Regions from separate parts of the Pseudomonas sp. G(2018) genome, predicted to be linked through region 2. Evidence: riboswitches for the same ligand, from Rfam matches in the RefSeq annotation. Region 2 holds a riboswitch; the other holds the start of a gene.

Region 1 (4,414 bases), on a different contig from region 2:
CCGGTTACAGCGCCCTGTGCATGGCAGCGGCATTGCCGCAAGACGGCTCGCTGATCTGCTGTGACATTCCCGGCGATTACAACGCCACGGCGCGCCGTTACTGGCAGGAAGCCGGTTTGTCCGGGCGAATCGATCTGCGTCTGGCGCCTGCGCTGGAAACCCTGAGTACGCTGGACCAGCCCGGGCAGTTCGATCTTGTTTTTATCGATGCTGACAAGGCCAACTATCCCGTCTATCTGGAGCATGCGTTACGTCTGTTGCGCACCGGCGGTCTGGCCGTGTTCGATAACACGCTGTGGAGTGGCCGGGTGCTTGAGGCTGATCCGGAGAGTGAAGACACCCGCGCCATCCAGGCGCTCAATCGTGCCTTGAAGGATGATTCGCGGGTGGATTTATCGTTATTGCCATTGGGGGATGGGCTGACCCTTTGTCGTAAACACTAACCGCCGCTTCCACTGGGTTTTGTGTCTGATGGTAATTGCGTTATTTAGTGCCTGACACTCGCCACACTTTATTCCCCACATCATCCGCCACCAGCAAACCGCCTTGCCGATCGATCACCACACCCACCGGCCGACCCATGGCTTTTTTGTCGTCATTGAGAAAGCCCGTTAGCACATCCACCGGCTGCCCGTTCGGTTTGCCGGCGCTGAAGGGGACGAAAATCACTTTGTAGCCACTGTGCGGCTTGCGGTTCCATGAGCCGTGCTGGCCGATAAAGGCGCCTTCCCTGAATTGCGCCGGCAACTTGTTGCCCTCGGCAAACGACAGACCCAGTGACGCGGTATGCGGACCCACCGCGTAGTCCGGCGCAATCGCCTTGGCCACCAGCTCGGGTTTTTGCGGCTCGACGCGAATGTCGACGTGCTGGCCGTAATAGCTGTAAGGCCAACCATAGAACCCGCCGTCCTTCACGGAGGTGATGTAATCGGGCACCAGGTCGCTGCCGATTTCATCCCGCTCATTGACCGCAGTCCACAAAGCACCGCTGGTGGGTTCCCAGGCCAGTCCGTTCGGATTGCGAATCCCCGAAGCAAAGATTCGGTGGTTGCCGGTGGCGCGATCCACTTCCCAGATCGCCGCGCGTCCTTCTTCCTGATCCATACCGTTTTCGCCGACGTTGCTGTTTGAGCCCACCGTGACGTACAGCTTGCTGCCGTCCTTGCTGGCGATGACGTTTTTGGTCCAATGGTGATTTAGGGTGCCGCCCGGTAAATCCACCACTTTAATCGGCTGCGACTTGATCGCTGTGTCGCCGCTTTCATAGTGAAAGCGCAGGAGGCGATCGGTATCGGCAACGTACAGATCATTGCCGACCAGGGTCATGCCGAAGGGCGAGTTGAGATTTTCCAGGAAGACCGTGCGGGTCTCGGCAATGCCATCGTGATCCGAATCTCGCAACAAGGTGATGCGGTTAGGGCTCGGCACGCCGGCTCCGGCACGGCCCATGATTTTTTTTATGACCCAGCCGCGAATTCCCTGGCCGTCAGCGGGTTTTGGCGGGGCGTTGGTTTCGGCGACCAGCACGTCGCCATTGGGCAGTACGTAAAGCCAGCGCGGGTGATCAAGGCCTTCGGCGAACGCGGCCACTTGCGTGCCGGCGGCAGCGACGGGTTTCGCGCCGTCCGGCCAGCCAATGGCCGGCGCGATGTTCACAGTCGGGATCAGTGTTTTGTTCGGTTCTGGCAGCTTGGGCGACGGGCCGGTGCCGTCGGAGACTTGCAGCCTGGAGGTTTCACCGCAGGCGGCGAGCCCTCCGGCGAGGGCGATGACAAAAGCGAGTTGAGAGGTGCGCATTGCTGATCTTCCCTATGAATGCCTTGATCTAATCATAGAGAAGCCTGGACGCTGGATGGTTCAACCCTCAACCGCGAGCCTCTTTCAGCAGCACGGCGATGCCGGGGTGATAGTGGCCCGCTTCGTTGCGCAACTTGCGATAGGCGTAGGGGAAGTACCAGGCCACGGCGCAGGTGTGCTCCTTTTGCAGGTCGTCGACCATGTCCTGCAGTTCTTCCGGGGTGGCGCCGTGCTGGGCTTTTTGCGGGGCGACGAACAGGCAGCCGAGCTTCAGGTCGCTGGCGTAGCTGATTTGCTTGGCGTTGCTGGTGATGTCGTGCAGGGCCTGGGTCAGGTTCAAGCTGTTGACCCGTGGCCAGCGTTGCGTGGCCTGCAGCCAGGCGCGGGCTTCGGGGGTGGCGATAAACAGGTCGGCGCGGCCATTGCGTTCGCCTTCTTCGGTCTGTTTGCGGGTGGGCGATTGTTGCAGGGTCACTGTTTCCGCCATCCATGCCGCAGCTGAGAGCAGGCCGAGATTGGCTTTTTCGTCGAGCCAGTACGGTGTTTCATTATCACCACGCACAGCGTTGTAGCGGTCAATACACTCGAACCAGCGCTCCAGCACCGGTCGCAGGAATTCCAGCTTCGGATTGCTGATGATCATGCCTTGCATGGGGCTCACCCTTTTTATTGTGTTGTGGGTTTGTGGCTCTTTGATATCACTGCTGAGAGTGTGGCACAAGATTGGCGTCAATTTGTGGATGGGTGGCTGTTATTCACTGATACGCCCCGTCTTCAATTGACGCTCCACCCCCAACCCTCTAACCTTCGCGGCTTGTTTCAGGTGCTCTGTGGCTTGGGCCGACAGAGTGAAACAGGGAAGCCGGTGAGTGGTCACTTCAAAGCACGAAGGTCTGCAATTCCGGCGCTGCCCCCGCAACGGTAAATGAGTGAAAGCTGCGTCTTGAGCCACTGTGTCAAAAGACATGGGAAGGCGCGCAGTCAGGCCAACGCCGCTCATGAGCCCGGAGACCGGCCTGATCCATCCAAGCGGCATCACGGTGGGCGATGCCAGGCTTCTTGCCGTCTATTCTTGTGCCTGCCCGCCGTTATCCAGCCTCAACGGAGAGCTCCCCCATGACTGATACCCCTGATCGTGACGAACGTCATCTGGCGCGCATGCTGCGCAAGAAAGCCGTGATCGACGAACGCATCGCCAATTCCCCGAACGAATGCGGTCTGTTGCTGGTGCTGACCGGCAACGGCAAAGGCAAGAGCAGCTCGGCGTTTGGCATGCTCGCCCGGTCGCTGGGCCACGGCATGCAGTGCGGCGTGGTGCAGTTCATCAAGGGGCGCAACTGCACGGGCGAGGAGTTGTTCTTCCGGCGCTTTCCCGAGCAGGTGCGCTTTCATGTGATGGGCGAGGGCTTTACCTGGGAAACCCAGGACCGTCAGCGTGATATCGCCGCCGCTGAAGCGGCCTGGGCGGTGTCGCAGGAATTGCTGCGCGATCCATCCATCGGCCTGGTGGTGCTGGATGAATTGAACATCGCGCTCAAGCACGGCTACCTCGATCTCGATCAGGTGCTCAGCGATTTGCAGGCACGTCCGCCGATGCAGCACGTGGTGGTCACCGGTCGCGGCGCCAAGCCAGAGATGATGGAACTGGCCGACACCGTCACCGAGATGGGCATGATCAAGCACGCGTTCCAGGCTGGGATCAAAGCGCAAAAAGGCGTCGAGCTGTGAATCAACCCCGTCGTTGCCCCGCGGTACTGATTGCCGCGCCGGCCTCCGGTCAGGGCAAGACCACGGTCACCGCCGCGCTGGCCCGATTGCATCGCAATCAGGGGCGCAAGGTTCGCGTGTTCAAATGTGGCCCCGACTTTCTCGACCCGATGATTCTCGAGCGCGCCAGCGGTGCGCCGGTGTATCAACTGGACATGTGGATGGTCGGCGAGCAGGAAAGTCGCCGCTTGTTGTGGGAAGCCGCAGGCGACGCCGACCTGATCCTGATCGAAGGCGTGATGGGGCTGTTCGACGGCACACCTTCCAGCGCTGATCTGGCACGGCACTTCGGTGTGCCGGTGCTGGGCGTGATCGACGGCACCGCCATGGCCCAGACCTTTGGCGCACTGGCACTGGGGTTGGCGCGCTATCAGCCGGACTTGCCCTTCGCCGGGGTCCTGGCCAATCGTGTCGGCACCTTGCGTCATGCACAATTGCTCGAAGGTAGCTTGACCGAAGGCCTGCGCTGGTACGGCGCGCTGTCCCGGGAAACCGGGATCGAATTGCCGAGCCGACACCTCGGCCTGGTCCAGGCCAGCGAGTTGAACGACCTCGATGTGCGTCTCGATGCGGCGGCCGATGCCTTGGCCAGCAGTTGCGAGGTTGCGCTGCCGCCGGCGGTTGAATTCGCTGCGCCGGATCTGATTGCCGCCGAGCCACTGCTGGCCGGCGTGCGCATTGCCGTGGCCCGGGACGAAGCGTTTGCCTTCACCTACGGCGCCAGCCTTGATTTGCTGCGGGCGATGGGCGCCGAGCTGCGGTTTTTCTCGCCGATCCGTGATGCGGATTTGCCGGAAGCAGACAGCCTGTATCTACCGGGTGGCTATCCGGAACTGCACCATGTGGCCCT
Region 2 (4,414 bases):
ACCGGTGCGCTCGAAGGCGATCTCCGAATGGTGGCTGAGCTGCGTTTGATAAGCCGCCAACTGTTCGCTGCTGAAATACATCAACTGCAAGCCGAGTTGTTCGGCCAGTTCGATCAGGGCCGGTTCGTCGCGCTTCAAGTCGATGCTGGCCAGGGCCTTGATCTGATGAAGTTCGATCTGGTTGGCCTGCAGCGCCTGATCGAGCAGCGCCCGCAGCGTACTGACGGGGCAGCCGCGCTGGCAGCCCAGGCCGACCACCAGGGTCGGCGCAGTGCCGGTATCAATCATGCGTGGTATTGGCCATCGCTTTTGCGGCGGAACAGCCAGGCGCTGATCAGGCCCAGGGCCAGCCAGAACGCGACGTTGGTCAGCTGCGAAGCGATTTTGAACTGAGTCTCCAGTGCTTGCGGGGCGAGCATAGAGTGCACTTGCGGTTGCGGTGCGCCAATCACATGGGGCACGGCAAGGATCGCCACGCCGAGGGCTTTCATCAGCCAGTGGCGGCTGAACGCGATCAGCGCGATGCCGACAGCCGTGGAGGCGGCGGTGAGGATCCACCATAGCTGCCGTTGTGCCAGATCGGCGGCAGCCGTGCCCGGCAATTCAGGCGGCAGGCCGAGGGTCGGCGCCAGCACGAAGGTGGCGTAACCCGCCAGTCCCCAGAGCAGGCCCTGGGACGTTTTGGTCGGCGCGCGCAGGGTGTAGAGACCGGCGAGCATCAGGGCGAAACCGACCGCCACCACCAGATTGCCACCTGTGGTCGACAGCACGCGCTGCCAGCCATCTTCCGGCTCCCAGGCTTCGCCATCATGGGTGTGGGCGGCGACGCCGGCGGCGTGTTCATGCACTTCAACGGCTGCGGGTTCGGATTTTTCGTAGGTCTCGGCCTGCAAAATCAGCGGAGAAACCCAAAGGCTTTGCAGCAGCGTCAGCAACAGGGCGGCCAGCAACCCGGTGAAACCTGCGGTTTGCGCAATACGCTTGATCATGTCGGCAGGTCTCAATGGCACGGGAACGCGGCGCTGTGACGGGTATCGTGGGCGGCATTGTGGACCGCTTCGATGTGCGAGAACCCGGCGAAGTACACAAGGCTGGCGCCGAGGATCGACGCGAAAACGGCGGCGGTCAGGCGTTGGGTCAGGGTTGTGGCGCTGCTGGCGGTACTGCTGTGGCCGGTGCTGCTGATGATCGACATGGCGTTTCCCTCTGTTCTGTCAGCGGGGAATCAAAAGCGCATGCAAGACCCTGCGCACAACCGGCGCGCAGGGATTCGAACAGCGCCCGCCCACCGCGGGTTTGTCTTTCAGTGATGTTTTGGTCACTTTGTGTTGCGGGCCGGTCTCCGGGCTCACGAGGGGCGCAGGCTTTCGCCTTGACCTGCAAGCATCACCTTCCCATGCCACATCGGCACAGTGGATCTGACGCTTCGCTCGCTTACCGTTGCGGGGGCAGCACCGGACTGACATGGCCTTGAGTAAAGCACATGATTCACCGGTTTCCCGTTTCACCCTGTGAAGGGCACCCGTAACAAGGCGTGTAGGAGAGCATGGGCGGGGGTGGGGCGTCAATTGGCAGGGGTTCTCATCTTCAAACCGAGGTGAATTCCTCGCAAGCAGGTGACCGCATGCCAATGTGGGAGCGAGCCTGCTCGCGAAGGGGCCTGTGCGGGTGTCACAAGACATTGACCCGCCCCCATACCATGCGTAGCCTTGCGCTTTCGAGGTTCTTCGGCGTTTGCCGAAGCTAAGAAGGGAACGCGGTCGATGCCGCGGCTGCCCCCGCAACTGTGAACGGTGATGTTCGCTGCCACGCCACTGCACGCTCAGATCCTGAGCCCGCGGGAAGGCGCAGTGAATGCCAGTCCAATAACTGGCACACCGTCAGCCAGGAGACCTGCCTCGATACAGATTCTCACTACAACCGGGCGGGGTGATCCGGTGGCGAACGCTTCCGGTGCGCATGCGCGTTGCCGGTTCTCGTCCCGTATGCCCGCCACCTTGCCAAAGGGCATCCGATGAAAACACTGGCCAAACTCCCCGTCACCATCGTTACCGGCTTCCTCGGCTCGGGCAAAACCACTTTGCTGCGGCACATGCTCGACAATGCCCAGGGCCGCCGCATCGCGGTGATCGTCAACGAGTTCGGCGAGCTGGGCATCGACGGCGAGATCCTCAAGCAATGCTCCATCGGTTGCACCGAAGAAGAAGCTGTTGGCCGGGTCTATGAACTGGCCAACGGTTGCCTGTGCTGCACCGTCCAGGAAGAATTCTTCCCGGTCATGCGCGAACTGGTTGCCCGTCGCGGCGATCTCGATCACATCCTCATCGAAACTTCGGGCCTGGCCCTGCCAAAACCGCTGGTCCAGGCTTTCCAGTGGCCGGAAATCCGCAGCGCCTGCACCGTTGACGCGGTGATCACCGTGGTCGACAGCCCGGCCGTCGCTGCCGGCACCTTCGCTGCGTTCCCCGATCAGGTCGACGCCCAGCGCAAACTCGACCCGAACCTGGACCACGAATCGCCACTGCACGAACTGTTCGCCGACCAGTTGTCCAGCGCCGACCTGGTGATCCTCAACAAGGCCGACCTGATCAACCCGGAAGACCTGGCCCGCGTGCGCCTGGAAGTTGCCGAGGAACTGCCGCCGGCGGTGAAAGTCATCGAAGCGAGCAACGGTCGTCTGCCGCTGGACGTGTTGATCGGCCTCGGTGCCGGTTCCGAAGAACACATCGACAGCCGCCACAGCCATCACGACCACCATCATGAAGGCGAAGAAGACGATCACGATCACGATGCTTTCGATTCCATCTCCATCGAGTTGCCACAGGCTGACGAAAGCCTGCTGCTGGATGCGCTGACCCAACTGGTTGTGCAGCACGGCATACTGCGGATCAAAGGCTTCGCCGCGATCCCGAACAAACCGATGCGCCTGCTGATCCAGGGCGTGGGGACCCGTTTCGACAAGCACTTCGACCGTCAGTGGGGCGCTGAAGAAACGCGTATCACCCGGCTGGTGCTGATCGGCCAGGAACTGGACGCCGCCTTGCTCGAAGCGCAACTGCGCGCCGCGCTCAGCGTGTAAGCCATGCACCTGCTCAGGACCCAGCCCGGCGGATTTGTGTCGGATGACAACATTGCCGACCTTGGACAAACCCCCGCCGAGCTGGTGATCCTGTGCAGCGGCGACTCCAGCCTGGCGCTGCTCGCCGAAGCGGCGCAGCAGTTGCCCGACGATTACCCGAGCGTACGCCTGGCCAATCCGATGCAGGTGCAGAATCACGCCTCGGTTGATCTATACGTGGATGAAGTGCTGCGCCATGCCAAGGTCATTCTGATCTCGCTGCACGGGGGAATCGCCTATTGGCGTTACGGCATTGAACGCCTGGTGGAGCTGTCGCAACGTGGCGTGCAACTGATTCTGGTCCCGGGCGATGACCGTCCGGACCCGGAACTCAGCGACCTGAGTACCGTGCCGCCTGAAGACCGCGACCGGCTCTGGCACTTCCTGCGCCAGGGTGGCATGGCCAATGCCCTGGACTTGTTTCGCTGTCTGGGCAATCGCTGGCTGGGTCGCGATTACCCATGGTCCGAGCCGAAAACCCTACCGCGCACGGCGATTTACCATCCGCAAAAAAGCCCCGCGACGCTGCAGGATTGGCAAGCTGACTGGCAGGCCGATCAGCCCGTAGCGGCGGTGCTGTTCTATCGCTCGCACCTGCAAGCGGCGAACACCGCTTTCATCGATATTTTCTGCCAGCGTTTGCAAGCGGCGGGGCTGAACCCGTTGCCGATTGCGCTGGCCAGTTTGAAAGAGCCCGGTTGCCTGATAGTGGTCGAGGACTGGCTGGATGAAGTCGAGGCGGGGGTGATTCTCAACACCACCGGTTTCGCGCAATCGAGCCCCGAAGCGCCGCACCTGCGTCCGTTTCGCCGCAACATCCCAGTGATTCAGGCCATTTGTGCCCAGGACAACGAGCCGGGCTGGCGCGCCAGCGAGCAGGGCCTCGGACCCCGGGATCTGGCGATGCACATCGCGCTGCCGGAACTGGACGGACGCATCATCAGCCGACCGATCAGTTTCAAGGATCTGGCCTGGCGCAGTGAGCGCAGTCAGTCCGACGTGGTCTGCTATCGGCCACAACCCGAGCGCATGGACTTTGTCGCCGAACTGGCGCGGCGCTGGATCGATCTGGCGCGCCTGCCCAACGCGGAAAAACGCGTGGCGCTGATCCTCGCCAATTACCCGACCCGTGATGGTCGCATTGGCAATGGTGTGGGTCTCGATACTCCGGCTGCGGCGCTGAACATCCTGCGAGCGCTTCATCAAGAAGGTTATCCGCTGCCGGCCGAATTGCCGGACAGTGGTACTGCGCTGATCCAGCAATTGCTCGGCGGCGTCAGCAACGATCTGGAAACC

The links. Region 2 has a riboswitch for cobalamin ahead of cobW (cobalamin biosynthesis protein CobW). Riboswitches for the same ligand answer to the same signal wherever they lie in the genome.
Region 1: linked by a shared signal. The riboswitch ahead of cobO (cob(I)yrinic acid a,c-diamide adenosyltransferase) and the one ahead of cobW (cobalamin biosynthesis protein CobW) in region 2 are both predicted to bind cobalamin.

Annotation. Positions count from the first base shown of each region.
Region 1 covers NZ_SCOO01000008.1:209,259-213,672, forward strand. Annotated here, with positions in the region: gene FFS64_RS11370 (O-methyltransferase) at 1-443, shown strand, start outside; gene FFS64_RS11375 (sorbosone dehydrogenase family protein) at 484-1,797, opposite strand; gene FFS64_RS11380 (hypothetical protein) at 1,865-2,449, opposite strand; cobalamin riboswitch at 2,602-2,832, shown strand; gene cobO (cob(I)yrinic acid a,c-diamide adenosyltransferase) at 2,914-3,525, shown strand; gene FFS64_RS11390 (cobyrinate a,c-diamide synthase) at 3,522-4,414, shown strand, end outside.
Region 2 covers NZ_SCOO01000007.1:5,571-9,984, reverse strand. Annotated here, with positions in the region: gene FFS64_RS09105 (cobalamin biosynthesis protein) at 1-288, opposite strand, end outside; gene FFS64_RS09100 (CbtA family protein) at 285-989, opposite strand; gene FFS64_RS09095 (CbtB domain-containing protein) at 1,001-1,195, opposite strand; cobalamin riboswitch at 1,316-1,541, opposite strand; cobalamin riboswitch at 1,704-1,916, shown strand; gene cobW (cobalamin biosynthesis protein CobW) at 2,015-3,079, shown strand; gene cobN (cobaltochelatase subunit CobN) at 3,083-4,414, shown strand, end outside.